DNA from 4 places in the Novimethylophilus sp. genome. Region 1 is predicted to be linked to each of the others. Evidence: predicted binding sites of a transcription regulator. Region 1 holds the regulator's gene; each other region holds the start of a gene.
What was found. Region 1 encodes sigma-54, which starts transcription at its own class of promoters, with help from an activator protein. Its sites were predicted from a motif close to TGGCACNNTTCCTGCT; they were not measured.
Positions count from the first base shown of each region.

Region 2: the regulator sigma-54 is predicted to act here: its motif matches at 1,565-1,580, upstream of glnA (type I glutamate--ammonia ligase).
Region 3: the regulator sigma-54 is predicted to act here: its motif matches at 2,300-2,315, upstream of VGK14_RS02475 (TorF family putative porin).
Region 4: the regulator sigma-54 is predicted to act here: its motif matches at 1,230-1,245, upstream of VGK14_RS10015 (TOBE domain-containing protein).

Region 1 covers NZ_DASXVH010000013.1:8,297-15,449, reverse strand. Annotated here, with positions in the region: gene VGK14_RS01165 (NADH-quinone oxidoreductase subunit B family protein) at 90-602, shown strand; gene VGK14_RS01160 (KpsF/GutQ family sugar-phosphate isomerase) at 714-1,709, shown strand; gene VGK14_RS01155 (HAD family hydrolase) at 1,752-2,276, shown strand; gene lptC (LPS export ABC transporter periplasmic protein LptC) at 2,310-3,128, shown strand; gene lptA (lipopolysaccharide transport periplasmic protein LptA) at 3,109-3,699, shown strand; gene lptB (LPS export ABC transporter ATP-binding protein) at 3,738-4,460, shown strand; gene VGK14_RS01135 (RNA polymerase factor sigma-54) at 4,470-5,912, shown strand; gene hpf (ribosome hibernation-promoting factor, HPF/YfiA family) at 5,927-6,253, shown strand; gene hprK (HPr(Ser) kinase/phosphatase) at 6,432-7,153, shown strand, end outside.
Region 2 covers NZ_DASXVH010000015.1:13,226-20,378, forward strand. Annotated here, with positions in the region: gene mtgA (monofunctional biosynthetic peptidoglycan transglycosylase) at 1-119, opposite strand, end outside; gene aroE (shikimate dehydrogenase) at 116-913, opposite strand; gene VGK14_RS01285 (rhodanese-like domain-containing protein) at 926-1,381, opposite strand; gene glnA (type I glutamate--ammonia ligase) at 1,630-3,039, shown strand; gene VGK14_RS01295 (DUF4124 domain-containing protein) at 3,150-3,668, shown strand; gene glnL (nitrogen regulation protein NR(II)) at 3,735-4,832, shown strand; gene ntrC (nitrogen regulation protein NR(I)) at 4,829-6,220, shown strand; gene VGK14_RS01310 (adenylyl-sulfate kinase) at 6,217-6,534, opposite strand; gene nudB (dihydroneopterin triphosphate diphosphatase) at 6,603-7,052, shown strand; gene nadA (quinolinate synthase NadA) at 7,086-7,153, shown strand, end outside.
Region 3 covers NZ_DASXVH010000026.1:29,485-36,637, reverse strand. Annotated here, with positions in the region: gene VGK14_RS02485 (ethanolamine ammonia-lyase subunit EutB) at 1-261, opposite strand, end outside; gene eat (ethanolamine permease) at 328-1,707, opposite strand; gene VGK14_RS02475 (TorF family putative porin) at 1,723-2,163, opposite strand; gene VGK14_RS02470 (3'-5' exonuclease) at 2,353-3,129, opposite strand; gene VGK14_RS02465 (YdbL family protein) at 3,213-3,626, opposite strand; gene VGK14_RS02460 (hypothetical protein) at 3,637-3,831, opposite strand; gene VGK14_RS02455 (hypothetical protein) at 3,883-4,839, opposite strand; gene VGK14_RS02450 (transposase) at 4,842-6,113, opposite strand; gene VGK14_RS02445 (DUF5615 family PIN-like protein) at 6,120-6,539, opposite strand; gene VGK14_RS02440 (DUF433 domain-containing protein) at 6,539-6,754, opposite strand; gene tnpA (IS200/IS605 family transposase) at 6,820-7,153, shown strand, end outside.
Region 4 covers NZ_DASXVH010000065.1:17,467-24,619, forward strand. Annotated here, with positions in the region: gene VGK14_RS10005 (SDR family oxidoreductase) at 54-749, opposite strand; gene VGK14_RS10010 (helix-hairpin-helix domain-containing protein) at 780-1,067, opposite strand; gene VGK14_RS10015 (TOBE domain-containing protein) at 1,302-2,111, shown strand; gene VGK14_RS10020 (porin) at 2,185-3,231, shown strand; gene VGK14_RS10025 (porin) at 3,179-3,352, shown strand; gene modA (molybdate ABC transporter substrate-binding protein) at 3,397-4,155, shown strand; gene VGK14_RS10035 (TOBE domain-containing protein) at 4,152-4,556, shown strand; gene modB (molybdate ABC transporter permease subunit) at 4,546-5,211, shown strand; gene VGK14_RS10045 (ATP-binding cassette domain-containing protein) at 5,208-6,083, shown strand; gene VGK14_RS10050 (DUF3240 family protein) at 6,100-6,399, opposite strand; gene VGK14_RS10055 (CusA/CzcA family heavy metal efflux RND transporter) at 6,396-7,153, opposite strand, start outside.

The sequences.
Region 1 (7,153 bases):
TCCCCCAATCGGTGACCATGGCATCGATAGCAGGCCATTGTTTTTGGTGGTTTTATCGGCGTTCATCGGCAGTTTACGGGGCTAAAGCCATGCACAAGATAATTTTCCAGATTCTGCGCACCGGCATCCGGACCGAAGCCCCACCGCCAGCCAACCCAGACTATCGTACCCCGGAGGCGCAGCAGCTGCATGCAGCCATTCTCGACTGCCTGGGCCGCGCGCTGGCAATCCGGCATGTGGACGCCGGCTCATGCAACGGCTGCGAACTGGAGATCCATGCGCTCAACACCCCGCAGTACAACATCGAGGGGCTGGGCATCAAGTTCGCCGCCAGCCCGCGCCACGCCGACCTGCTGCTGGTCACCGGGCCGGTGGCGCGCCACATGGAAGAAGCTTTGAAGCGCACTTACGACGCCATTCCGGAGCCCAAGCTGGTGGTCGCGGTGGGCGACTGCGGATGCAGCGGCGGCATTTTCGGCGAATCGTATGCTTCGTGCGGGCGCGTCGCCAACGCCATTCCGGTGGATGTTGCCGTGCCCGGCTGCCCGCCGACGCCCATCCAGCTGCTGCAAGGCATTCTTGCCGCCGTCCGCAAAACATAACCTGTCCTGCCCTGTCCATGGCTGCACCAACCCGCGCGGCCGCAGCAATTATTTACAGCAAATAACGTGCCGAGGCTTTCTCCGGCAGGGTTTCCCTTTTATACTTCGTATATGTCATCTGCATTACAGCAACCACAGAAGGCCGCGCACGGCCTCGATCTGGCGCGCGAAGTGCTGCAAATCGAAGCACGCGCGGTGGAAGCGCTGGCGCTGCGACTCGACGCCAGCTTCCAGCACGCGGTCGATCTCATCCTGCAATGCCACGGGCGCGTTGTCGTCAGCGGCATCGGCAAGTCCGGCCATATCGGCAGCAAGATCGCCGCCACCCTGGCCAGCACCGGCACGCCGGCGTTTTTCATGCACCCGGCCGAGGCCAGCCACGGCGATTTCGGCATGATTACGCACGCTGACGTGCTGCTGGCGCTCTCCAATTCCGGCGAAAGCGACGAGCTGCTGGCTATTGTTCCGCTGCTCAAGCGCATGGGAGCCAAGCTCATCAGCATGACCGGCAACCCCCATTCCTCGCTGGCGCGGGAGTCGGACGTGCACCTGGACGCCGGCGTCGCGCAGGAAGCCTGCTCGCTGGGCCTGACGCCTACCGCCAGCACGACTGCGGCCCTGGCCTTGGGCGACGCGCTGGCGGTGACGCTGCTGGACGCACGCGGCTTTTCCGCCGAGGACTTTGCCCGTTCGCATCCGGGCGGCGCGCTGGGCAGGCGGCTCTTGGTGCATGTGTGGGACATCATGCGTAGCGGCGACGCCGTACCCTGCGTTCCAGCCAACGCCTCGCTCTCCGAAGCGCTGCTGGAAATGACGCGCAAGGGCCTGGGCATGACTGCGATAATCAACGCCGAGGAACAGCCTATAGGCATTTTCACCGACGGCGACCTGAGGCGCATCCTGGAGCAGGGCCTGGATTTTCGCGGCGCAATGATCATCGACACCATGCACCGTAATCCGCAATCGATAGGCCCGCACCAGCTGGCTGTGGAAGCCGTGGAACTGATGGAAGAACGCAAGATCAACGGTCTCTTGGTGGTGGATGAGGCGGGCAAGCTGATCGGCGCACTCAATATGCACGACCTGCTGCGGGCAAAAGTGATTTGAAAGGCATGCAACACACCTCGGGTGTTTGTACCAATTATCGATATGAATGAAGCAATAGAGCGCGCGCGCAAGATCAAGCTGATCATTTTCGACGTCGACGGCGTACTCACCGACGGCCGCCTGATCCTCGGCGATGATGGCCTCGAGTACAAGGCCTTCAATTCGCACGACGGCCTCGGGATGAAGCTGCTCAAGGCCAGCGGCGTAGACATGGCGATCATCACCGGCCGCACTTCCAACGTTGTCGCCAAACGCGCGGAGAGCACCGGCATCGGCCATTTTTACCAGGGCGTGGAAGACAAGCTGGAAGCCTTTCTCGACCTGCTGCGGCAAACCGGGCTGACCCCGGAGCAATGCGCCTTTATGGGCGACGACGTGGTCGACCTGCCGCCGATGCGTCGCTGCGGCTTCGCCGTCACCGTGCCCGCGGCGCCACCGCTGGTCAAGCAGCACGCCCACCTGGTAACTTCGCGCGGAGCGGGGCAGGGCGCGGTGCGCGAGATTTGCGAATTCATCATGCAGGCACAAGATACCTATGATGAGCAGATGGCGCAGTATCTGCGGTGAGGACGATCTGAGCACTTGTCACGGACAGCGCGCATGAAAGGCTTTCCCGCAATCTGGTTTGCGCTAATACTGCTGGCGCTGCTGGCGGCACTCACGCTGTGGATAGACCACAGCGTGCAGCCGCCCGCAGCCAAGCGCGACGGCAGCACGCGACATGACCCGGATTACATTGTCAACAATTTTTCCTCGCACAGAACAGACCGGCAGGGCAATCCGCGCTACAGCCTGGCCGGCACTGACATGCGGCATTTTCCGGACGATGACACCACCAAGCTCACGCGGCCCTTTTTCACGCAATTCTCACTCAAAAAGCCAACCATACAGGTGCAAGGCGGGCGCGGCCTGGTTTCACCCAATGCCGAAAATGTCTATTTCATGGATAATGTGAGAATGGTGCGCGCAGCGACTCCGCAAAAAGGCGAACTGACCCTGCTGACCGAGTATATGCATATCATGCCGGATCTGGGCCTGCTGAAAACCGACCGCCCCGTGACTATCCTGCAGGCTCCGCGCACGGTCGTTCACGCCAGCGGCATGGAGTACAACAAAAAAGAGCGCATACTGAAGCTGTTCAACCGCGTCAAAGTGCATTACGAGCGCCCCGATGCACCACCCCTGCCGCCGCTGACTGTAGAACAGGTCGCAGGCGTGAAAGCGCCGGTGACGGCGCCAGCGGGCCAGAAACAGGATAAAGCGGATGTGAAAAGCCCGCGCTCCAAAAACAAGGCTGGCACCAACGACATGAATACCCAGAAAACCAAGACCAACGGCCGGAAGGCGAAAAAAACCGAAACCAAAGCCGGGCATTCCAAGACCCGGATCCGGAGACATTATGCGAATCCCGCTAATTAAAATATCTCACCTCGCCCTTTCGCTGCTCCTGCTGCTGGCAAGCGGCATGTCGTTCGCGGAAAAAGCCGACCGCGACAAGCCTATCGACCTCGAGGCCGACAGCCTGACCTCGAACGACGCCAAAAAAATCAGCGTGTATTCCGGCAATGTCATCCTCACCCAAGGCACGCTAGTCATTCATGCCGACAAACTGGTCGTGCGCGAGGACAAGGACGGCTTCCAGCACAGCACCTCCACCGGCAGCCCCACCACTTTCCGCCAGAAGATGGAAGGCAAGGACGAATATATACAGGGCAGCGGCCAGCGCATCGAATACGACGGCCGCATGGACAAGGTGCAGCTGTACGTGAAGGCATGGGTGAAGCGCGGCGAGGACATCGTGCATGGCGATTACATCATGTACGACGCCAACGCCGAGTACGCCGAAGTGCTCGGCGGCCCGCAGGGGGCGACGCCGGCCAATCCGAAAGGCCGCGTGCACGCGGTGATCCAGCCGAAGTCGGCGAAAGGCGCCGGCGCGAAGCCTGCCGCAGAAACGCCGCCGGCCTCCGCACCGCAAGACAATCAATGATGCAAGGGACGGCAACCGGGAGTCCAGGGTTGGCAACTGTGAGTGAGCTCAAGGTTCAGGGATTGCAGAAGCGCTACAAGGCGCGCACGGTGGTCCACGACATTTCGATGAAGGTTTCCAGTGGCGAGATCGTCGGCCTGCTGGGGCCCAACGGCGCGGGCAAAACCACCAGCTTTTATATGATGGTGGGGCTGGTGCCGCTGGACGGCGGGCAAATCACGCTGGACGGCCATGACCTGAGCAGGCTGCCGATCCATCGCCGCTCGCGCATGGGCTTGTCGTATCTGCCGCAGGAGCCTTCCATTTTCCGCAAGCTGACGGTGGCGGAAAACATCCTGGCGATTCTGGAGTTGCAGAATATTCCGCCGGAAAAGCTGGAACTGCGCCTCGATGAACTATTGCAGGAACTGCACATCACCCATCTGCGCGACAATTCGGCGGTCAGCCTGTCCGGCGGCGAGCGGCGGCGCGTGGAAATTGCCCGCTGCTTGGCCAGCGGTCCGCGCTTCATCCTGCTGGATGAACCCTTCGCCGGCATCGACCCGATTGCAGTGATCGATATCCAGAAAATCATCCGCTTCCTCAAGGAACAAGGCATAGGAGTGCTGATTACCGACCATAACGTGCGCGAAACGCTCGGCATTTGCGACCGTGCTTATATTGTCAACGACGGCCGCGTAATGGCGGCCGGGCGGCCCGACGAAATCATCGCCAACGAAAGCGTGCGCGAGGTTTACCTCGGCAAGGATTTCCGGCTGTAAGCATCGACCATGAAGCAATCATTACAACTTCGCCTTTCGCAGCACCTGGCGCTCACCCCGCAGCTGCAGCAGTCCATCCGCCTGCTGCAGCTGTCTTCGCTGGAACTGGGGCAGGAACTGGAGCAGATGCTGCAGGAAAACCCGCTGCTGGAACGGGGCAGCGAAGAAGATGCGGTGACGCCGAACTATACCGGCACCGACAGCCAGACCGTCGATACCGAGGTCGGCGCTCCGGCTGAAACCCCGGAATCGCCGGACTCGGCCGAAACGGATTTCAGTTCGGTGGAAAGCGAACGCTGGGACAAGGTTTCCAGCGGCAACGCCAGCAGCGACGACGATAACGAGTACCTGTTCCAGGAGCCGGACGCGCCCACGCTGCGCGAGCACCTGCTGGAGCAATTGCGCATGATGCCGCTGTCCGAACATGATCAGGCGCTGGCCGCGCTGCTGGTGGATGCGATCAACGAAGACGGCTATCTGGATCAGCCGCTGGAAGAACTGGCGGAGATGCTGCCCGCCGAACTGGAAATCGACCTGCTGGAGCTGCAAACGGCGCTCAAGCTGGTCCAGCATCTCGACCCGCTCGGCGTGGGGGCGCGCAATCTGGCCGAATGCCTGGAGTTGCAGTTGCTCGCACAGCCCGAGGATACTCCGCAGCGGGATATGGGGCTGCTCATCGTGCGCAACCATTTACCGCTGCTGGCGACGCGCGACTATGCACGCCTGAAAAAAAACCTGCGCTGCGATGACGAAACCCTGCGCGCGGCACAGCTGCTCATCACCCGGCTAGACCCCCGCCCCGGCTCCGCTTTTACCCGCATCGAAGCCGACCACTACGTGCAGCCGGAAGTGGTGGTGAAAAAAGTCAAAGGCATGTGGCTTGCCAGCCTGAATGGCGAGGCCGTGCCCAAATTGCGCATCAACCGCATGTATGCGGACATTCTCACCCGCAACCGCGACAGTTCCAGCCAGTACCTGTCCACGCAAATGCAGGAGGCGAAATGGTTCATCAAGAACATCCAGCAGCGCTTTGCCACGATATTGCGCGTGTCCCAGGCGATCGTCGACCGCCAGCGCAACTTCTTCGAGCATGGCGACGTGGCAATGCGTCCCATGGTGCTGCGCGAAATCGCCGACGAGCTTGGCCTGCATGAATCGACCATTTCGCGGGTGACTACCCGCAAGTACATGCTTACACCGAGCGGTGTTTATGAACTCAAATATTTCTTCGGCAGCCATGTCGCTACCGAATCCGGCGGCGCCTGTTCGGCCACCGCCATACGCGCATTAATCAAGCAATTCGTTGCTGCGGAGGAGCCGCGCAAGCCGCTCTCCGACAACCAGATTGCCGACATTCTTGGACAGCAGGGTATCGTCGTGGCACGCCGCACTATCGCCAAATACCGCGAATCTTTGCAGATACCCGCTGCCAATCAACGCAAGACCATCTAGAGGAGAGCATCATCATGAACCTGAACCTGACCGGACATCATCTCGAAATCACTCCGCCGCTGCGCGATTACGTCCAGTCCAAACTGGAGCGCATCACCAATCATTTCGACCATGTGATCGACGTCAAGGTCACCCTGACCGTGGAAAAGCTGGCGCAGAAAGCCGAAGCCACCATCCATGTTCCCGGCAGCGACCTGCATGCGGAATGCAGCAACGGCGACATGTATAGCGCGATCGATTTGCTGGCGGACAAGCTGGATCGTCAGGTGCTGAAGTTCAAGGAAAAAATTTCCGACCACCACCGCTCCAATGGCGGCGTCAAGCACCAGAACGCCGAATAAGGTTAAAAAAACCATAACAGCATTCAACCGCAGATAAATGCCGATGAACGCAGATAAAACAGATTATTCAGACAATCACTATCCTTTTTTGCATGCATCTTACGCTGTGCTGCGAATAGTAAATCGATTGCTGAGCCATCGGCATTTATCTGCGTTCATCGGCGGTTAACCTTCTTACATGGCCCAGATCACCGTTGCCGAGCTTTACCGCGATACCCGCCGCAAGCTGCGGCTGACGTGGGTTGCCGGCAAGGAAGGCGGCGGCAATTTGCTCACCAGCGAAGCCGTTACCAAGCCTTCGCTGGCGCTGATCGGGCATCTGAATTTCGTGCATCCCAACCGGGTGCAGGTCTTGGGCTGCGCCGAAATGGATTATTTGCGCAGCCTGGACGATGACGGACTGAAATTCGCCATCGCCAACCTGTTTTCCACCGACCTGGCCGCAGTCGTCGTAGCCAATGGCGAAGTGGCGCCCCAAGTGTTGCTGGATACTGCCGACCACTCGAGAACCCCGCTGTTCACGTCACCCGAGCAGAGCCCGCGCCTGATGGACGTGCTGAGCCATTTCCTGGCCCAGGCGGTGGCGGAATCGACCAGTTCCCACGGCGTGTTTCTGGAAGTGCAGGGTTTCGGCGTGCTGATCAAGGGCGAAGCCGCTATCGGCAAAAGCGAACTCGCGCTGGAACTCATTACGCGCGGCCACCGTCTGGTGGCGGACGACGTCACCGATTTCTATCGCGTTTCGCCGGAGCGCCTGGAAGGCCGCTGCCCGCTACTGCTGCAGGATTTTCTGGAAGTGCGGGGCTTAGGCGTGCTGAACGTGCGCGCGCTGTTCGGCGACAACGCGATCAAGCCCACCAAGCCGCTGGACCTGATCGTGCAGCTGGAAATGGCGGAAAA
Region 2 (7,153 bases), on a different contig from region 1:
CTGGAGTCGGGGTTGTGATCCACCCACCACCAGACGTGCAGGAAAACCCATAACTGGTAGAGCACAACCAGGGCGAGCAGTGCGAGGGTGGCGCGCCAGAAGAAACGCCGCAATCTCATCCGCGTAATTGGGCAATGACGGGCGCGGTTCGCGGCCGAACGCCGCGCCAGATGAAAAATGCTTCTGCCGCTTGTTCGACCAGCATGCCCAGGCCATCGGCGACGCTGGCGCCTTGTTGTTTGGCGAAACTCATGAACGGGGTTTCCCGGCCATACATCATGTCGTAGGCCAGCGCGCTATCGGCAAAAATACCGGCAGGCAACGGCGGCAGGTCACCGCTCAATCCGCTGGACGTTGCGTTGATGACGAGGTTGAATTGGCGTCCGGTGAGCGCTGCATAACTGCTGGCCTCGATGCCGCTGAAATGCGCGCGCAATGCTTCCACTTTTTCCCGAGTGCGATTGGCGATGGTCAGATTGGCCGGCGATGCCGCTAGTATAGGCAGAATGACACCGCGGGCCGCGCCGCCCGCTCCCATCAGCAAAATGCGCTTGCCCGCCATGGAAAAGCCGAGATTGCCCTGAATGTCGGACACCAGTCCGGCGCCGTCGGTGTTGTCGCCTGCGATTTCAGTGCCGTTCAACACCAGGGTATTGACCGCCTCGGCCTGCGCGGCGCGTTCGGACAACCTGGTTGCGAGGCGGAAGGCCTCTTCCTTGAACGGGACCGTGACATTGGCGCCCCGTCCTCCCGAGCAGATGAAGGCTTGCACGGCCGCCGCAAATCCGTCCAGCGGCGCCAATATGGCCTCGTAGCTCATATTCTGGCCGGACTGCTGTGCGAAAATGGAGTGGATTAACGGCGATTTGCTGTGGGCTACGGGGTTGCCGAATACGGCGTAACGATCACTCATGGGCGGTTTTAATCAAGCGTTCTTCCATGGTAGTCCGGCGGCTTTCCAGCCATTGACCTTGCCGCGTTGCGCAGTGGCTGCATCCGGATCGCCCTCGAAGCCTTCCAGCACATTGTATGTGCTTGTATACCCAATCTGATGCGCCGCCTGGGCGGCTTTGTGCGAGCGGCCGCCGCTGCGGCAAATGAACATGACCAGCGATTCGGGGTCGATTTGGGTTTTCAGCTGGCTGGCAAAGTCCGGGTTGGGTTTCCAGTCGGGATAGAAAGCCCATTCGATATGGTCGGCTTGCGGAATGCGGCCCACCAGATCAAGCTCGGGATAACTGCGTACATCCACCAGTTTGGCGTTGGGTGCCGATTGCAATATTTCCCAGGCTTCCTCCGGCGTGAGCGCGCCTTCATAAGCGAGCCCCTTGTCGACGGCTCGCTGCTTGGCTTGGGCGAGAATGTTGGTTAACGATGCCATAACTTGGTCCTGATTGAACGGTTTCCAAGAGTATAAAACTTTTGCTCGCCAAAATATCAGCCAAATTCAAATGCGCACCATTTTGAGGCGCGACTTGGCGCCAGCGCACGCATATGGTGCGCCAGGTTTTGTTTCGCTTCTTTAATCCGTTTATGGGACAATGGAAACTTTATGGAAATAACTTGGCACGCTTCGTGCTGTGCCAACGGGTCGATTTTAATCTTCAACTAGCGTTTTAGGAGAAATACATGGCAGTCGCCGACGTTATGAAACTGGTTAAGGACAACGAAATTCGTTTCGTTGATTTCCGTTTTACCGATACCCGCGGCAAGGAGCAGCACGTTTCTGTTCCGGTTTCCGCTTTCGATGAAAGCAAGTTCACCGAAGGTCATGCTTTCGACGGTTCCTCCATTGCCGGCTGGAAGGGCATTCAGGCTTCCGACATGCTGCTGATGCCGGACCCAGACACTGCCAATATCGACCCATTCTTTGACGAGCCGACCCTGATCTTGACCTGCGATGTTGTCGAGCCTTCCACCGGCACCGGTTATGACCGCTGTCCGCGTAGCATGGCTAAGCGCGCAGAAGCCTACCTCAAGTCCAGCGGCATTGGCGACACTGCTTTCTTCGGCCCCGAACCCGAATTTTTCATTTTCGACTCCGTTACCTGGTCGGTCGACATGTCCGGCTCTTCCAGCAAGGTGTATTCCGAAGAAGCCGCCTGGGTTTCCGGCGAAAAGTTCGAGGGCGGCAACATCGGCCATCGTCCCACCGTCAAGGGCGGCTACTTCCCGGTTCCGCCGGTCGATTCCTTCCAGGACATCCGTTCCGCCATGTGCCTGGCGCTCGAAGAGTTGGGCGTGCCGGTCGAGGTGCATCACCACGAAGTGGCGACCGCCGGCCAGTGCGAAATCGGTACCAAGTTTGCCTCGCTGACCCAGCGTGCCGACTGGACGCAAATCCTCAAGTACGTAGTGCATAACGTTGCCCACCAGTATGGCAAGACCGCGACCTTCATGCCCAAGCCTATCGTTGGCGACAACGGTTCCGGCATGCACGTTCACCAATCCATCTGGAAGGACGGCAAGAACCTGTTCGCAGGCAATGGCTATGCAGGCCTTTCCGAGTTCGCGCTGTACTATATCGGCGGCATCATCAAGCACGCTCGCGCGCTGAACGCCATCACCAACCCGCTCACCAACTCCTACAAGCGGCTGGTGCCGGGCTTTGAGGCTCCGGTGAAGCTGGCTTACTCCGCGCGCAACCGTTCTGCCTCCATCCGCGTGCCTTACGTGCAATCCGACAAGGCTCGCCGTATCGAAGTGCGCTTCCCGGACCCGGGTGCAAACCCCTACCTGGCCTTCACCGCCATGATGATGGCTGGTCTGGACGGCGTGCAGAACAAGATTCACCCAGGCGACCCTTCCGACAAGAACCTGTACGATCTGCCGCCGGAGGAGGACGCAAAGATCCCAACCGTGTGCTCCAGCCTCGATCAGGCACTGGAATATCTGGACAAGGATCGCGAGTTCCTGACCCGCGGCGGTGTGTTCTCCAACGAAATGATCGATGCTTACATTGGTCTGAAGATGGAGGAAGTGACTCGCTTCCGCATGACCACGCACCCGGTCGAGTACGATATGTACTATTCGATCTAAGCGGTTGCTGCTGGTTTAAAAAGGCGGGGAAACCCGCCTTTTTATTGCCTGTCGTCTGCCTGCGATGGCGGAACGTTGTTGGTTTAAGATTTCTCTAATACACTAGCGTTATGAAAACGTTAACTTTTTGCCTGGCTTTTCTTCTTGCTGTCCCGGCTGCTGCCGACACCTGTAAATATGAAGATGCAGAGGGGCGTATCGTTTATACCAATATTCCATTGAAAGGCGCCAAGAAATTATCCTGTTTCGGTTTTGACGGTAGCCCCAAGCAGGCGGGTGGCGGGCGTGAAAACAGGATGCCGCGCGCAGGCCAGCCAACTCCGGCAGATTTCCCCCGCGTTGACGCCAATACGCAGAAGCAACGCGACGATACGCGCCGCAAGATTCTGGAAGAGGAGTTGCTGGGCGAGCAGAAGGCTTTGGAGCAAGCCAAAAAGGCCTATGCCGAAGGTGAGGCGGATCCGGAGACGTTCAAGACTACAATCGCAGGCAAGGACGGCAAGCCGCAAACGGTAACGCGGCGTAATATGGCTGCGTTTGAGGAAAAAATGAAGCAATTGCAGGATAATGTCAACCTGCATGAAAAAAATATTCAAATGCTGCAAAAGGAGCTTGCTGGAATCAAGTAAATCCGGCGAGGTGGCGGATTGCGGACGGGGCCAGAATCATGGCGCGGCTCTTGCTTGGGGAAGGTGATGCTCAGTCAACTGCCTACTTCTTTTGCCGGTCTCGAACACCTTGCTACAGCCGTCCTGCTGCTTGATGGCGAACGTCGCGTCGTCTATGCCAACCCCGCGGCCGAAGTGATATTCGGTTTAAGCTATCACCACGTTGCCCTGATGCCGCTCGATCAGGTGTTTATCGGGGCCGAGATGCTATGGAGTGCGGTGGGAAGCGCCCTGGTCGGCAACAGCCCTTTTCGCGAGCATGAGCTTACGCTGACTACTTTCCGCCAGCACACGCTGGCAGCTACCTGCACCGTTACCCCGGTGGATCTTGCGCCGGTGCGTTTGGTGCTCGAGTTCCAGCAGATGGATCAACAGCTGCGTATTGCCCGCGAAGAGCGCATGCTGATCCAGCAGCAAGCCAATGCCGAACTGCTGCGCAATCTGGCACATGAAATCCGTAATCCACTGGGTGGCCTCCGTGGCGCGGCACAGCTGCTGGAGCATGAATTGGCGCAACCTACCTTGCGCGAATACACGCAGGTCATCATCAAGGAGGCCGATCGCCTGCAGTCGCTGATGGATAGGCTGATGGCGCCGCACCGTGTACCCAAGTACGAGCTGACCAATATCCATGAGGTGCTCGAGCGCGTGCGCAGCCTGATGCTGGCCGAATCGCCGGGCGGGATCAAGATTCGCCGGGATTACGACACCAGCCTGCCGGATCTGGTGGGTGACCGCGAGAAGCTGATCCAGGCCGTGCTCAATATCGTGCGCAATGCGGTGCAGGCACTGCATGGGCAAGGCGAGATCATTTTGAAGACTCGTGCCGAACGTCAGGTAACATTGGCTAAAAAACGCTATCGTGTTGCCATCAGGCTGCAAATTATCGATAACGGGCCGGGCATACCGGAAGATATCCGCGAACGTATTTTTTATCCGCTGGTGTCCGGGCGGGAGGGCGGTTCCGGTTTGGGCCTGACGCTGGCACAAAATTTCATTACCCAGCATCACGGCATGATCGAGTGTGAGAGCCAGCCGGGGCAGACGTGTTTTACCATCATGCTGCCTATCGAATATGCGGCCGCCCGACCGGGCTCGCAAGCCAAAAATCAGGAATTGCTATGAAACCAATCTGGATCATCGACGACGACCGTTCCATTCGCTGGGTATTCGAAAAGGCTCTGGCGCGTACCGATATGCCTTTTAAAACGTTCTCCTCCGCGCCGGAGGCGCTGGCGGCTCTCGAGACTTCGCAGCCTCAGGTGATTGTCAGCGATATACGCATGCCGGGAGGTTCCGGCTTGGACTTGCTGCAAGAGATCAAAAAACAACTGCCCGAAGTGCCGGTGATCATCATGACGGCTTATTCCGATCTGGAAAGCGCCGTCGCCGCTTTTCAAGGCGGAGCATTCGAGTATCTGGCCAAGCCGTTCGACGTGGATCAGGCCGTGGATATCATTCGCCGGGCAGTGGAAGAAAGCGAACGCAAAAGCAGTGAAGTGGTCGCGCCTGAAGAGACGCCGGAAATCATCGGTCAGGCGCCCTCGATGCAGGAAGTGTTTCGAGCGATAGGGCGACTGTCGCGTTCTCATGCGACCGTATTGATCAACGGCGAATCCGGCACCGGCAAGGAGCTGGTGGCGCGCGCCCTGCATCGGCACAGCCCGCGTGCCGACAAACCGTTTATCGCAATCAATACGGCGGCCATCCCCAAAGACCTGCTTGAATCCGAATTGTTCGGGCACGAACGGGGAGCTTTCACCGGGGCGCAGGGTGCGCGTCGCGGGCGTTTCGAGCAGGCCGACAGCGGCAGCCTGTTTCTGGACGAAATCGGCGACATGCCCTCGGACCTGCAAACGCGGTTGCTGCGGGTGCTATGTGACGGACAATTTTACCGGGTGGGCGGCCATCAGCCGGTCAAGGTCAACGTGCGCATCATCGCGGCCACTCATCAGGACCTTGAAGATCGGGTTCGCCAGGGTTTGTTCCGGGAAGACCTGTTCCACCGCCTCAATGTGATCCGTCTGCGCTTGCCGCCATTAAGGGAGCGGCGCGAAGATATCCCGTTGCTGGCCCGGCATTTTCTGCAGCAAAGCGCGCAATCGCTAGGTGTGGAACCCAAACACCTGGCGCCGACCGCCTTGCGCTACCTTGCTGCGTTGAACTGGGGGGGCAATGTGCGCCAATTGGAGAATGTATGCCATTGGCTCACTGTAATGGCGCCGGGGCAGAACGTCGATGTTGCGGATCTGCCGCCGGAATTACGCCAGGATAGCGAAACCCACCCGGCTGCGACGGCGGATTGGTTAAATGCTTTGGGAAATCAGGTCGCCAGCATGCTGGACCGCGGTGAGCCGGAAGTTCTGGATACGCTGACGCGGCAGTTCGAGCGCGTTATTATCACCAAGGCGCTGTCCCATACCGGTGGACGGCGCATCGAGGCGGCTACCATGCTGGGCATGGGGCGCAATACCCTGACACGCAAGGTGCAGGAGTTGGGTATCGAGGATTAGGCGATGCTGTTACGCAGTCGCAGCAGTGCCAGCACTTGATCCACGCAGGTCTCAAGCGGCTGGCTGGCGGTGTTCAGCAACAATTCCGGTGCTTCCGGTACCTCGCAAAGGGGTGAAATGCCGACTAATTCCGCAATGACGCCCTGCCGCGCTTTGATATAAAGACCTTTTGCGCCGCGCTGTTCGCATACATCTACCGGGCATTCGCAGTAAATCCCGATGAAATTACCCAGGCCCACCAATGCCCGATCCCGATCGGCACGGTAAGGGGAAATGAATGCGGTCAATGCGATAACCCCGGCCCCGATAAACAATAATGAATTGCCAAAACATGATCAGAGTCAACGTTAATTGTAGCGGGCTCTGGTAAAGTATCGCCGCGATGCTCTACAAGATTCCAGTTTCAGTCCTCGTGCTCATTCATACTGCGGATTTGCAGGTACTATTACTCGAGAGAGCCGACAAGCCAGGTTTCTGGCAATCGGTCACCGGCAGCCTGGAGGAGGGGGAGTCCACACGAAACGCCGCAATTCGCGAAGTAAAAGAGGAAACCGGCCTGGACGCCGGGCATTACGGTTTTGCCGATTGGCACATGCACTACGTTTACGAGATTTATCCGCATTGGCGCCATCGTTATGAACCAGGGGTAACCCAGAATACCGAACACCTGTTCGGGCTGGAACTGCCGGAAGCGCTGCCGGTCACACTTGAACCACGCGAGCATTTGCGTTATCAATGGGTGGATTGGCGCAAGGCGGCAATTCGGGTGTTTTCGTGGACCAACGTCGAGGCGTTGCGAGTCTTGGGCGCACGCCACGGTATGCAATTATAGGATAATTGGCTTTATTTGGATTTCAAAGCAAATATGCAATCAGCACCGATCAAATTCGAACGTTTCCAGGCGGAAAACGATAATGCTTGCCAACACCGCAT
Region 3 (7,153 bases), on a different contig from region 1:
TTCGGCAAAGGCCTGCGCATCGTGCGTATCGACAATCAGACGCGTGACTTCATCGTCTTCATACGGAATCACCGGCTCTTGCAGAAAGCGCTTGAGCGGTACCTCGGCCAGGCACATCCTGGCCGCCACCCGCTCGGCAGCCGTCTCCGCGGCGATCCCGGCCAGATAGTCGCCCGACCTGCCGGGCGTGGCCTTGGCCAGCAACGCCTTCAGATCGGCAAAATGGTAGGTGTGCAATCCGATGGCGTAACGATATTGCATGCTTGCCCTTAATTCCCCATATCAATGCTTCCGGGGCCGCAAGCAGCCCGGAAAGAGTCTCACGGATTACGCAACGGCAGGCGCATGGTGCTTGTCCACCGCCGCATCGCGATGGTGCTTGGTGAGCAGGAAGTAGCCGAATGCCGCTGCCATCAACGCCATGAATACACCTGCCAGCAACTGGTTATAGTACGTCATGGTCACCAGGCTGACCACGGCCAGCACCAGTGCGATCACCGGGAACAGCGGATAGAGCATCGCCGGAAAAGGCCGATGGAGATCGGGCTCTTTCTTGCGCAGCGCAAACAGGCTGAACATGGAGATAATGTACATCACAATCGCGCCGAATACCGACATGGTAATCAGGTTGGACGTCAGGGTCTGGCCACCGAAGGTAATCAGGTTATCGCTGAAGATAGCCGCGATGCCCACCACGCCGCCGGCAATAATCGCGCGATGCGGCGTCTTGAACCTGGGATGCACGGCGGAAAAATACCTGGGCATGTAACCGGCACGCGCCAAGGCAAAAATCTGCCGCGAATAACCCAGAATGATGCCATGGAACGAAGCCACCAGACCAAACAGACCAATCCACACCAGCATGTGCAGCCAGCCGCTGTTTGCGCCCACCACCAGCTTCATCGCCTGCGGCAAGGGGTCGTTGATGTTGGAAAGCGCCTTCCAGTCACCCACGCCGCCTGCGAATATCATCACCCCCATCGCCAGCACAACCAGCGTCAGGATACCCGCGATATAGGCAGTCGGTACCGTGCGCTTGGGGTCTTGCGCTTCTTCTGCGGCCATCGCCACCCCTTCAATGGCGAGAAAAAACCAGATCGCGAACGGAATCGCCGCCACAATGCCGGGAATCACCGCCATGCTGAAACTGTCCCGCCCGGCCCAGCCGTGCGCCACGAAATTGCTGACAGAGAAACCCGGCGATACCACGCCCATGAACACCAGCAGTTCCGCAATCGCCAGCAAAGTCACGAACAGCTCAAAAGTCGCCGCGATATGCACGCCGATAATATTGAGCGCAATAAAGATCACGTACGCACCCGCCGCCATCGTCTTGGGATCGACGGATGGGAACTGCACGTTGAGGTACGCGCCGATCGCCATCGCAATCGCGGGTGGCGCAAACACGAACTCCACCAGCGTGGCGAATCCGGCAATAAACGCCGCTTTTGATCCGAAAGCGCGGCGCGCATAGGCAAACGGCCCGCCCGCATGCGGGATGGAGGTCGTCAGTTCGGTAAAACTGAAAATAAAGGTGGTGTACATCACCGCAATCAGTATGGACGTGACCATGAAACCTAGCGTGCCGGCCTTATCCCAGCCGTAACTCCAGCCGAAATATTCACCGGAAATCACCAGGCCGACGGCCAGACCCCACATATGCCAGACATTCAGCGTGGGCTTGAGGGAATGACTTTGATTACTCATATTCATGCTCCATAGTTAAGCCCGGCATCCGCGCATGGGCAAAGGCAATCCAAAGCCCGACCCATCAGAGTTTCCGCCCGGGTAATAGACATAAATAGCGCCAAGATCGTAGGTGAAATCGGACATCTCTTCCGGAAATGCGCCGCGCAAACCGCTGTAGGCATCCAGTTCCAGGTTAGCTCCCGGCACCCATTGGGAAGAAACATTCGACGCCCAGAACCCGGCATACGCACCCGAGGCATGATCCGCCTCGATACTGAACTGCACGGCAGGCTTATCCCAGATATTGCTCTGGCCGCGCCAGATGTAGTCATTGACCAGCGCGACCGAAGTTACGAACGTCCAGGCCGGTGCGGGTGCAGCTGCCGCAGCTTCCGCCAAAACGTTAATGGATACTGCGCCCAGCACGGCAACAGCCAGCCCACAGGTACGTTTCAGAAATGGACGATGGTTCATTGCTCCCTCTCTCGTTTCACGATTAACCTCAGCGAGCCGAAATCCGGCTCGCATTGGAACTCATTAAAAACGAGGGGGAACGAGTGTGCTATCCCATTTTGGCAAAACAGTTTATTGCAGGCGTATGAAGATCATCAGAAAGAAATATGACACAGAAGCGCAACAACCAGGAGCCTATTTCAACAGGCTTTAGGCAGCCCAGGCTGCCAGAAACTCCTGCCAATGGGGACCGGGGTAGGAAGCCAGCGTCTCGCGCACCAGCGCTATTTCGCGCTGGTAGGCTTCGGCGTTGAGAATGCCGCGCATCCGCTGAAAACGCAGGAAAACCAGGTGGGTATTGGCGACATCGGTTTCGCAATAGTTGCGGATGGCTTCGATCTCGCCGCGCTGGAAAGCATCCCACACCTTGGAGCCGTCCATGCCCAGCTTGCCGGGGAAACCGCACAACTGCGCGACCTCGTCCAGCGGCGCATTGGCGCGCGGCTGGTACATCGCCACCACGTCCATCAGGTCGAGATGGCGCATGTGGTAGCGGCTGATGTAGTTGTTCCACTTGAACTCGCGGTCGTCCTCGCCCAGGTCCCAATAGCGCGCCGCCTGGATGCCGTGGATCATCGCCCGGTAATGCAGCACCGGCAGGTCGAAGCCACCGCCATTCCAGGAGACGATCTGCGGCGTGTATTTCTCGATGCCGTCGAAAAAACGCTGGATGATCTGCGCTTCATTATCCTCCGGCGAACCCAGCGTCCACACCTTGAAATTGCCGCCTTCGCGCAAGGCGCAGGAAATGGCGCAGACGCGCTGCAGGTGCAAAGGCAGAAAATCGCTGCCGTTGTGCTGGCGGCGCTGATGGAAAGCCATCGCGGCGATATCCGCCGCGGGGGTGCCGGCCGGCAGGCCGTTGAGGCGCGCGATACCGTCGGTATCGGGGATGGTTTCGATGTCGAAGACTAGCGTTGGTGTCATCATTTCAACCGCCGATGAACGCAGATAAACACCGATGAATCTGGGTGTTATCTGCGTTCATCGGCGTTTATCCGCGGTTTATTTTATTTTTTAACCCAGCCGCCGCCGGCATCCTGATACCACCAGCCGCCCTGCGCTTTTTGCACCCAGCGCTGCGCAAAGGTGTTGCGCACTTCGGATTCCCATTCGGGATGGCCATTGGCGACGGCGATTTCCCTGTACAGCGCGTTGCGGTCGCCGTTTTCGGCGGAGACCAGGCCGTTGACGCCCTGGCGCTGCGCCAGCGGCACCGCATTGGCGTCGTGCATCGCCACCAGGCCGTCGCGCGTCAGGCCGACCGCACCGCTGGCGTAGTGGGACGCCAGTTGGCCGTGTCGCGCCTGCATGCTGGCCTTGAGCGAAGCGATGGCCGGGGTGTTGATTTCAAGATCGGCACCGGCTGCGAATACCGATGTAGTCAGTATCAAAGCGAGAAATGCGAACAGCAGTTTTTTCATGATCGGTTCCTTATTTACCTTGCGCCGGTTGGTCGGCAGGCTGGTCGACGGGTTTCTGTTCGCCCTTCTTGATCTGCCAGACTTCGTCGATGATCTTGTCAGCGGCCTTTTCCGCCGCTGCCGCGGGGAAGTAGATATTGATGGTAACGCAGGCCGGTAAAACCACTATTGCAGTCAGCAATCCAGCATAGAAAATTCGCTTCATCTAAATTCCTCTCATCCTCAATAATACTGTGATTCTACGCGCTCATCGCCGCTATTCCGAGCGTTCACGCAACGCCTCGTAAAGCTGAGCCGGTCCCATCAAAACATCGCGAAGACCATAGCGTACTTTTTCCGAATTCAGCGCCTGCTTGCTCATTGCACTATGCGCGGCAGAAGCTCCAAGAATAGCATCCACGATGGCGTTTAAAAGGTCCGGCGAATTTTTGAGCTGCTCCTTGGTGTTGCTGGCCGCCTGCCGCACCAAAATCTCCGATTCCAGCAGCTTACCCTTGAGTACGTTGTTCACATACACCAGCTTGTCATCCTCCGTCACATCCCCTTCAAACAGATCGTTAAGCTTGGCGATGATTTCATACAGCCGCGACTTCTCCTTCTCATGCACCGCGCCGCCGCCCGCATCGGTGAGCGGGGACAACTTCGGATATTCGCCGTTCTGCAATGGTAGCGCACGTTTGCCCTGATCCTTGAGCTTGTGATGTGTCATGACGACTTTGGACAAATCCACGCCATCGCGCTCCCGTCCAAACTCCAGCAAGGGCAGCAGGCACTTGAAGAAAATCGCCCGCTTTTCGATAGCTGTGTTGCCGTAATCAAAAATCTGGGAAAGAAACGCATACAGCCGCAAATAAGCGCCCATATCGCCCTTGAACAGCACCAGGCTATCCAGTTCGTTCCTGGCCTCCTGCTCCGCAGCGGCATCCCCTTTGTCACGCGCGGCCTGCACTGCAACCTGTCCCGCCTTGTAGCGCTTGAGCAGCCTATCCACCACCGGCTCCAGCGCTACGACCAAATCGCCTTGTTTGGCCTTGGCATCCAGCGTCACGGCGACCACGCGCTCTACTTCAAAATCGTCGTAGAACCCCGCGCCATCGAGCTTGGCGCGCAGGTCGTACACCAGATGCGGATCGGTGATGCCTTCGAGTTCGGCAGTGGCGTAATAGGTCTTGAACGACGCCAGCACTTCTTCGGGATCGATGAACTCTCCCACCGCTAAACCTGTGCGGTTGTAGCGGGGGTTTCGCGGGTCAAGGACTTCGACTTGGCGCGTTGCCGCGCCAGCGGTTTCTGTCTCGCCGCCACGCCCGTCCCAGGCGTGTGCGCGTCGATGAGTACCACCAACGCGCTGTTCTGGTCGCGCGGCATCGTGTGGCCGCAATGCGGACACCGATGTACCCGTTGCGCCAGCGTCTTGGGGACGATCTCCCAACACGCCGAGCAGCGTTGCGACGGCTTAAGTTGGCGCGTGTTCGACATATGCAGGCGCGTACCAGCCTCTACCGCTTTGTACGCGAGCATTTGATGCGCCATGCCCAACCCCACCGAAAGAATCTCTCGGTTAAGGCCGGCTTTCTGCTTGACCATTCGACCCGGCTTTTCCAGCGTGCCTTTGGCCGAACGGCTCATGTTCTTGGTTTGCAGTTCTTCGGTGGCGATCACTGCACACGTCCGAACCAACTCAGTTGTTGTCTGGTGCAGAAACTCCCGGCGCAAATTGCCGATGCGCTCATGGAGTCGGGCCGCTTCCTGAGACAGCCGCTTGTAGCGCACTGAGCCTTTTTTCTTCTTCGCCCGTTGCCGTTGCAATGCGGCCAGGCGAGGTAGTTCGTTTCGCGTCCAGCGCGGATTCGCAATCGTTTCGCCATTGTCGAACGTAGCCCAGTCGGTGAGGCCGAAGTCGACACCGCGATGCTGATGGTCCGTCCGCTCACGGGCGCAGGCGGTTTCCGGCACGCGCAGGGTGACGGAGGCGAACCACTCGCCGTTCTTCCGAATGATGGTCAGATCGTTGGGCTTGGCTTCTGCAAAACGGTGGCGTCCGCGCACGCGAATCCCCATGGCATCCGCGCCGGAACCAAGTCGCAGAGTGCCGCCGCGCCGGCCTTGTTGCAGGAGTTTCCAGCCAGCCGGATCGGGGTAACTGAATCCCGAGAAGCGGGCGCTGGCCTTGAACCGGGGAAAGCCCGGTGTTTGCCCCGCCTTGACGCGACGGAAGAAGGCTTGAAACGCCAGATCGAGACGGCGCAGTGTTTGCTGCAAGGCATGACTGCCAAGTTCGACAAACTCAGGCCGTGCTGCCTTTATTTCCGGCAGGACGTTCTGCTGATCGTAGTAGCTGATGGATTTGCCGGCTTTGCGGTACGCTTCGATGCGCTCTTGGAGCGCGGCGTTGTAGAGTTCGCAATGCAGCCGCACCCACGCCGTGAGCCGTTCGGCCTCACGGGCGTTCGGGTAGAGCTTGAAGGTGACTTTGCGACGCTCCACGTTGAATTAACGACCGACGCCGGATGCCTTGAATACGTGAGTGGTATGTTGTGCGTCACGTTCGATGGCGTGCAGCCGCATGGCTTCCCACGCATTCGCGTCCATTCCCAAGTCCATCACGACCTTCTGCCCTGGTTCCAGGTTTTCGAGCGATTGCCGCAAGGCCGAAATGCATTTTTGCACCAAGCGCCTCCGATTGGTCGGGATAACGACAGCGGAAATCTGTAGACCATCGAAGTTCTGCTGGTAATGCATGTTCTTGTCGGCAGTGACCAGGGCATCGAAACCGGCATCATTGGCAGCGCGCAGCAGTTTGCCGTTCTTGACACCTTCCCAGCCCATGTCTTGCACTGTGGAAGTATCGAAATAACGCGAAATCCAACCCCGCAACTGCTTTGGCAAGCATTCGTCGATGAGAACGCGCATCAAGCGGCCTTCTTTAGCTCAAGAAGGGACTCGGCCTGGTGCAACGCCTCAATTGCCTGTTCGCGTTTGATGGATGGATACGAATCCAGTATCTCATCCAACGTCAAGCCATCGGCAAGATTCTCGAATAGCACAGCAATGGGAACACGAGTGCCCGTGAACACAGGGGTTCCACCGAGAATATCGGGGTCTGAAGTGACTACGGAGGTATCCATCGCAAACTCCTTGTTGAGTGCTAATGCTGCTATTGCTATACTACAGCAAACCATTAAGGCGCACAATGCACAACACCAATCGCTCTAGCTCCCACGCCGTATTTAACATTAAGCTGCATATCGTCTTAGTAACGAAATATCGGCGTAAAACGTTGACGCCGGCACTGTTGGATTATCTCAAGGAGGCGTTTGCCGATTGCCTCACCGCTTGGCGCTGCAAGCTGGTTGAATTCGGCGGCGAACCCGATCACGTCCACCTGCTGATCGACATCCACCCGGCACTCGATATTTCCGTACTCATCAACAACCTCAAGACGGCCAGCGCTCGCCGTGCCAGAAATCGTTTTGCCGAGCACTTGGCACCTTTCTATCGCAAGCCGCAATTCTGGCATCGCGCCT
Region 4 (7,153 bases), on a different contig from region 1:
GATAAGAACGCGGCCGATAATTCAGGCCGCGTTCTTATTTTCAGCGCGATAAATTACCAGGGCACATCCTTGCCATCATAGGCGATGAAGCGCCCGGAATCCGCCACGGTCAGCCGCGTCAGCACATTGCACATGCCGGCCACGCTCTGTTCCGCGGTGATCAGCGCATTGGGACCGCCCATGTCGGTTTGTACCCAGCCGGGATGCAGCACCACCGCCTTGATGCCGCGCCCGGCCAAGTCGATCGCCAGGCTTTTGACGACGATGTTCACCGCGGCCTTGCTGGAGCGATACAGGTAGCAACCGCCGCTGGTGTTGTCAGCGACGCTGCCCATCTTGCTGCCGACGGTGGCGATAGATTTGCCCTTAGCGCGTTCCAGGTGGCCGATGAACGCCTCCGCCATCTTGAGCGGCGCCATCGCGTTGACGCGGAAAGCGCTTGCCCAGACGTCGTAATCGGTACGCCCGAAGCCGCTGTTCCGGTCCGGGTAGATGCCGGCATTGTTGATGATGAGGTCTATCGGGATGTCGCGCAATTCTTCCGCCAATGTGTCGATGGCGTGAAAATCGGCCATGTCCAGCGCATGCGACATTACCCGGCCTTGGGAATCGGCTGCGATTTTGCCCAATGCCCGGGCTTGGCCGGGATCTCGGCAGCAAGCCAGCACGCGCCATCCGGCGGCGGCGTATTGTTTAACGAATTCCAGCCCGAGACCGCGATTGGCGCCTGTGATCAGCAGGGTATCCATAAATGCTCCCGTAAAAATGGACGCTAAAAGTCAGGGCTTGAAAAAACGCTTGCGTTCCTCGGTAAACGACCACCATGGCCGCGCAGGCCCGCCGTTCATGAAACTGACAATCGACATAAACACATCGATCACGCAGGGATCATGCCGCATGGCCGTCGCCATGCACAGCGCATCATACAACTCGAACGCTTCCCTGCCGACCAGTTGCTCCGGCACATGGATGCCGATCAGGCGCAAATCCGCGGCCATGGCCATGCCGACGTTGGGCAGGTCTTCCAGGCAGGCAACTTTGGCTCTGTCGACTTTTTGCGGGTTCATCGCGACGGCGAAGATAGTTCAATGGAGTAATTAAACGAGGTTAGCAGCACTTTTGCAAGGCCGATCACCGATTGTCGCAAACGCTACAATCCGTCTCGCCAACACCAGGCCTGTGCGTTAACTTATTTCAATCTAATTGAATATAAAAGTGCAACTCGCTTATGGCACGGAACCTGCTCAACTTCCAGCGTATCGCTATATACTACATTTTATTGCGATAACTGGAACAAACCGATGGCGAACCGTAACGACTTGAAAGTAGTAGGCACGCTAGCGCTGGGACGCGACGAGCAAAACCTGTTGAGCGACAAGCGCATAGCATTGCTGGAGCACATCGGCGAATGCGGTTCGATCACGCAGGCGGCCAAGGCGGCAGGGTTGAGTTACAAGGGTGCGTGGGATGCGGTGGATGCGATGAACGGCATGTTGGGCGAGCCGCTGATGGCGACCATGACAGGCGGCAAGGGCGGCGGCGGGACGCAGTTGACTAGCTTGGGTGTCCGCATCGTGGATGCCTACCGGGCCCTGCTGCGCGAGCAAAAGCGCTTTCTGGAAGCCGCCAGCGCGGGCATCGCCGATTTCGACAATGTTTATCATATGATCAGGAGGCTGTCCGTGAAAACCAGTGCAAGAAATCAGTTTTTCGGCAAGGTGAGCGCCATCAAGCTGGGGCCGGTGAATGTGGAAGTGGAACTGACGTTGACCGGCGGCGACAGGATACATTCCGTCGTCACGCATGACGGGCTGGAGAGCCTGAATCTCAAGATCGGCAGCGATGCCTGGGCGCTGGTCAAGGCCAGCTGGATCATCCTCGCCTTGCCGGATGCCGCAAACAAGGTCAGCGCTCGCAACAAGCTCATCGGCAGGATCACGCGCATCACGCTGGGTAATGTGAATACCGAGGTGGTGCTGCAATTGGACGGCGGCAACACCGTCAGCGTGATTATCACTAATGAAAGTGTAAACAGCTTGAGCCTGAAAGAAGGGCTTGAAGTCTGCGCCGTGTTCAAGGCCAGCAGTGTCATTCTGGGAGTCACCGATTAAGGCGGTGTTTTTTTGCCTGTCGTTATGTAGTTAACTTTATTGCGATTGATGTTTTTTGAAAAGGAGCCTTTAAATGAAACGGGGATGGACGCTGAAAAGTGGTGTGCTGCTTGCTTTGTGCGTCAATGTCGCCTATGCGGACGACAATACTAACGACAGGATCATGCAGTTGCAGAAAATGCTGGAAGAGCAGCAATGGCAGATGAAAGCGATGGCCGAGGAACTGAAAGCCTTGCAGGGTGCCGGAGGCAAGGCAGAAGGGCAGCCGGTCTTCGCATCTTTCAAGGATGGCATGAAATTAGGAGACGGCAGCGGCAACTGGCAACTCGCCATCAACGGCCGTGTGCAGGCCGATGCCCGCGTGTTCCACCCGGACGAAAGCGCCGCCGACACCTTTAGCGTGCGCCGCGCACGGCTGGGCGCTGCCATGACCTTTTACAAGGACTATTCCGCGCGGGTGGAAGGCGAATACTCCGGTACCAGCACGACGCTCACCCATGCCTATTTCGATATCGACAAATTCAAGCAAGTCAAGATACGCTTCGGCCAGTTCAAGCCATTCTACGGACTTGAACGCAGCATGAGCACCAATTTCACCGACTTCCAGGAACGCTCGCTGGCCGATGCCCTGCTCGGCGGTACCTTTGACCGTGGCGTTATGGTGCATGGCACGCCGATGAACGGCATCTATTACAGCGCCGCCTGGATCAACGGCAACAACGCCGACGAAAGCGATGCCAAACACGACAACAAGGACTTGATGGCTCGCCTCACCGGCAATATAGCCGAATTCGCCGGCTGGAAGGATGCGGTGGTGCATGTGGGGGGCTTCTATTCCTACGGCAAGCAGGAAGGCGGTTCAGCTATTCCCGTAATGCAGACGGAAGCGCGCGGTTACAAGTTCTTCGAAACCACCGATACCTCTGCCAACAAATTCACCAACCCCGTCGACCGTACCCGCGGCGGGGCTGAACTTGCTCTGGCCAACGGTCCGATCAAGCTCCAGGGCGAATACATCCGGGCCAATTTTGACGGCACCAACTTCAGCCGTGACATGTCAGCCTGGTATGCCAGCCTCCGGAGTCGATGCCTGGGCGTTGGGCGCCAACTGGATACTTAACCCCAACGTGCGCCTGATCGCCAACTACGTGCATACCAGCTTAGAGATGCCGGTCACCGTTAGCGGCAAGACTTTTGACAACGAAGACGCGCTGACGATGCGGGCGCAGTTCGACTTCTGATGCACTTGAATTAGCCCATCGATAATGATCTTATAGGAGCCAACATGAAATTCCTGAAACAGTGTTTTCTTATCCTCCTGTTGCTGGCACATGCACTTGTTGCCAGCGCGGAACCCTTGACCGTAGCGATCGCGGCTAATCTCAAATACGTGTTTGACGACCTCGCTGCCGAGTTCAAGAAAGAAACCGGTATCGAGACACAGAGCGTGCTCAACTCCTCCGGCAAGATCGCAACACAGGTCAGGAGCGGCGCACCGTTCGACGTATTCATGTCGGCGGACATGGAGTTCCCGGAAGGTCTTTATAAGGACGGCTACGCCGTTACGCCGCCCAAACCTTACGCCTACGGCCTGCTGGTGTTGTGGACACAAAAGGATGTCGATTTGGGTAAGGGCGTGGCCGGGCTCGCAGATGCAAGCGTGGGCAAGGTTGCCATCGCCAATCCCAAGGTCGCGCCGTTCGGGCGGCAGGCACTCAAGGTGCTGGATTATTACAAGGTGCGTGCGGCTGTCGAACCCAAGCTGGTGTATGGCGAAAATATCACCCAAGTCAGCCAGTATGTGGACAGCAAGGCGGCGGATGTGGGCTTCAGCGCAAAATCTATCGTCGTGGCTCCAGAAACGGCGGGCAAGGGCAAGTGGATAGAAGTGCCGGCGGAAAGCTACGAGCCGATCGCGCAGGGGGTCGTGATCCTCAAGCACGGGTCGGAGGTGAATGGCGAAGCCGCGCGCAAGTTCTACGGCTTTGTGCTTTCATCCAAAGCGCGCGAGATTTTCGCCAAACATGGATACAAACTGCCTTGAACAAGCTGCAAGGACAAATCGTTAGCGTCGATTGCAACAGCCACATGTCGCTGGTGGATGTGGCGGTCGGCGGCGACATGTTTACCGCAACGCTGCTGGAAACTCCGGACACGGCGAGCTACCTGCGAGTGGGCCATCCGGTGACGCTGCTGTTTAAGGAAACCGAGGTCTCGCTGGCGAAAAATCTCACCGGCCTCATCAGCCTGCGCAACCGGTTTCCGGTGACGGTGCGCAGCATCGAGCGCGGCGCGATCCTGAGCGCGGTGGGGCTGGATTATCGCGGCGAGCCCTTGATCTGCGTCATCACCACGCGCGGCGTGGATCGCCTGCAACTGGCTGTCGGCGACACGGCGGAGGCATTGGTCAAGGCTAATGAAATGGTGCTGTCCCATGACGCTTGATTGGCAACCATTGCTGATCACTTTCAAGCTGGCGTCGGTGACGACGGCTATCCTGTTCTGCATCGGCGTGCCGTTTGCCTGGTGGCTGGCGCATACCCGGACCCGATTCAAACCCGTGGTCGAGGCATTGGTCAGCATGCCTTTGGTGCTGCCGCCTTCCGTGCTGGGCTTCTACCTGCTGCTGGCCTTCAGCCCGGAGCACTGGTTCGGGCAGTGGCTGGACCGTGTGGCCGGTCTCAGGCTGGCATTCAGCTTCGAGGGGCTGGTGGTGGCTTCGGTGATTTTCAGTTTTCCTTTTCTGGTGCACCCGGTGCAATCCGGTTTCCAGAACCTTCCATCCTCCCTTGCCGAGGCCGCGCATGTGCTGGGCAAGTCTAAATTGGAGACTTTCCTGCGCGTGCTGCTGCCCAATATCAAGCCCGCACTCTTGTCCGGCACGGTGCTGGCTTTTGCCCATACCGTGGGCGAGTTCGGCGTGGTACTGATGATAGGCGGAAACCTGCCCGATCAAACCCGCGTGGCGTCGATTGCCATTTACGACGAAGTCGAGGCGCTCAACTATGCCGCGGCCAATTTCTACGCCGGGGTGTTGTTCTGCCTTTCCTTCCTCATCCTGCTGGTGGTGTACGTGTTCAACCGCAAGGCGCCGATATGATCCGCGCCCGTATCAAAAAACGTCTGCATGGCGCGCAAGGCGAGTTTGTGCTGGATGTCAGCCTTGAGGTCGGCGAAGGCGAGTTCGTCGCCTTGTTCGGCCCGTCGGGCGTGGGCAAGACCACGCTGCTGCGCTGTCTCGCCGGGCTGGATCTGCCGGAACAGGGGAGCCTGGTCGTCAACGGCGAAACCTGGTTGGATACCGCCGCCCGCATCAATCTTGCGCCGCAACAGCGGCGCGTAGGCTATGTGTTCCAGGATTACGCGCTGTTTCCCAACATGACGGTGCGCGGCAATCTGGAATTCGCCTTGCGGAAAGGAGCGGACAAAAAACGCGTGGATGCATTGCTGGACCTGATGGAACTGGGCGAACTGCAACACCGCAAACCGGATGCCTTGTCCGGCGGGCAGAAACAGCGCGTGGCGCTCGCCCGTGCACTGGCCTCCGAGCCGCGCCTGCTGCTGCTGGACGAACCGCTGTCCGCGCTGGACCATGAAATCCGCCAGCGCCTGCAGGACGAAATCCTGCGCCTGCAGCGCCATTTCGGCCTCACCACGCTGCTGGTGAGCCACGACGTGAGCGAGGTCTACAAACTGTCGCGGCGCGTGGTAGTGATCGAAAACGGCCGTACGGTGCGCGAAGGCGAACCCGCCACTGTATTCGGCAGCAGCCAGTCCAGCGGCAAATTTCACTTCGCCGGTGAAGTGCTGGCGATCGAACCCGCAGACGTGGTATTTGCGGTATCGGTGCTGGTCGGCAACCAGATCGTGCGCATCATCGCCACCGCCGACGAAGCGGCCAAGCTCAGGGTCGGTAGCCGCGTGATGCTGCTGTCCAAGGCGTTCAATCCAATGCTGCAAGTGGTAGAGTGACCTTAAACGATCGTCGTCAAAGCTTCCCGGCTTCCATCAGCGGCATCAGCATATAGTGCAGGCCGGCTCCCGAAAATTTATTGCGCAAATCCGAGATCAGCACCGCTGAAGCAGCGTGGCTGATCTCGATGATGAACTGGGTTCGATGCTGGCGCCCGGTCACCTGCTCAAGCAACGTCAGGCCGGAGTGGCGGGTACCATGGCCGAACCCATGCATGGTGCTGAAACCGCTGATGACAATGTTTTCCAGCAGCCAGTCCACCAGTGATTCCTCAATGGCCGGGACAGCGAAAATGATCAATAGACATTGGTTCATTGCACATTCTCCGCGCCGAAGCGACGATACAGAATAGGGAGCAGGATAAGTGTCAGCAGCGTCGAACTGACCAGGCCGCCGATCACCACAATAGCCAATGGACGCTGGATCTCAGAGCCCGGACCTGTGGCGAACAGTAGCGGCAGCAAACCGAAAGCAGCGATGCTCGCAGTCATCAGCACCGGCCGCAGGCGCCGCTTGGCGCCTTCCACCACGACTTCGCCGATCGCCATGCCGTGCGCCAGCAATTGATTGAAATAGGTCACCATGACGACCCCGTTCAGCACGGCGATGCCGAGCAGCGCGATGAATCCCACCGACGCCGGCACCGATAGATATTCGCCGGAAATCCACAGCGCGAGCACGCCGCCTATCATCGCCAGCGGAATGTTGGAGAGGATGAGCACCGATTGGCGCACCGAACGGAAAGTAGCGAACAGCAATAAGAAAATCATGCCGATGGCGATGGGCACAACCACGGATAATCGTGCTGCAGCGCGCTGCTGGTTTTCAAACTGGCCGCCCCACTTCATTGAATAACCTTCCGGCATTTCTACCGCGGCCATCACCTTGCGCTTGGCTTCTTCCACAAAGCTGACCAGGTCGCGCCCTTTCACATTGGCGACCACCACCACCATGCGCGCGCCGCGCTCGCGGTCAATCTTGACCGGGCCTTCAATGCGCTCCAGCCTGGCAATGGCGGACAACGGAATATTGGTGCCGTTGGGCAAAGTGAGCATCAGCTTGGAAAAAT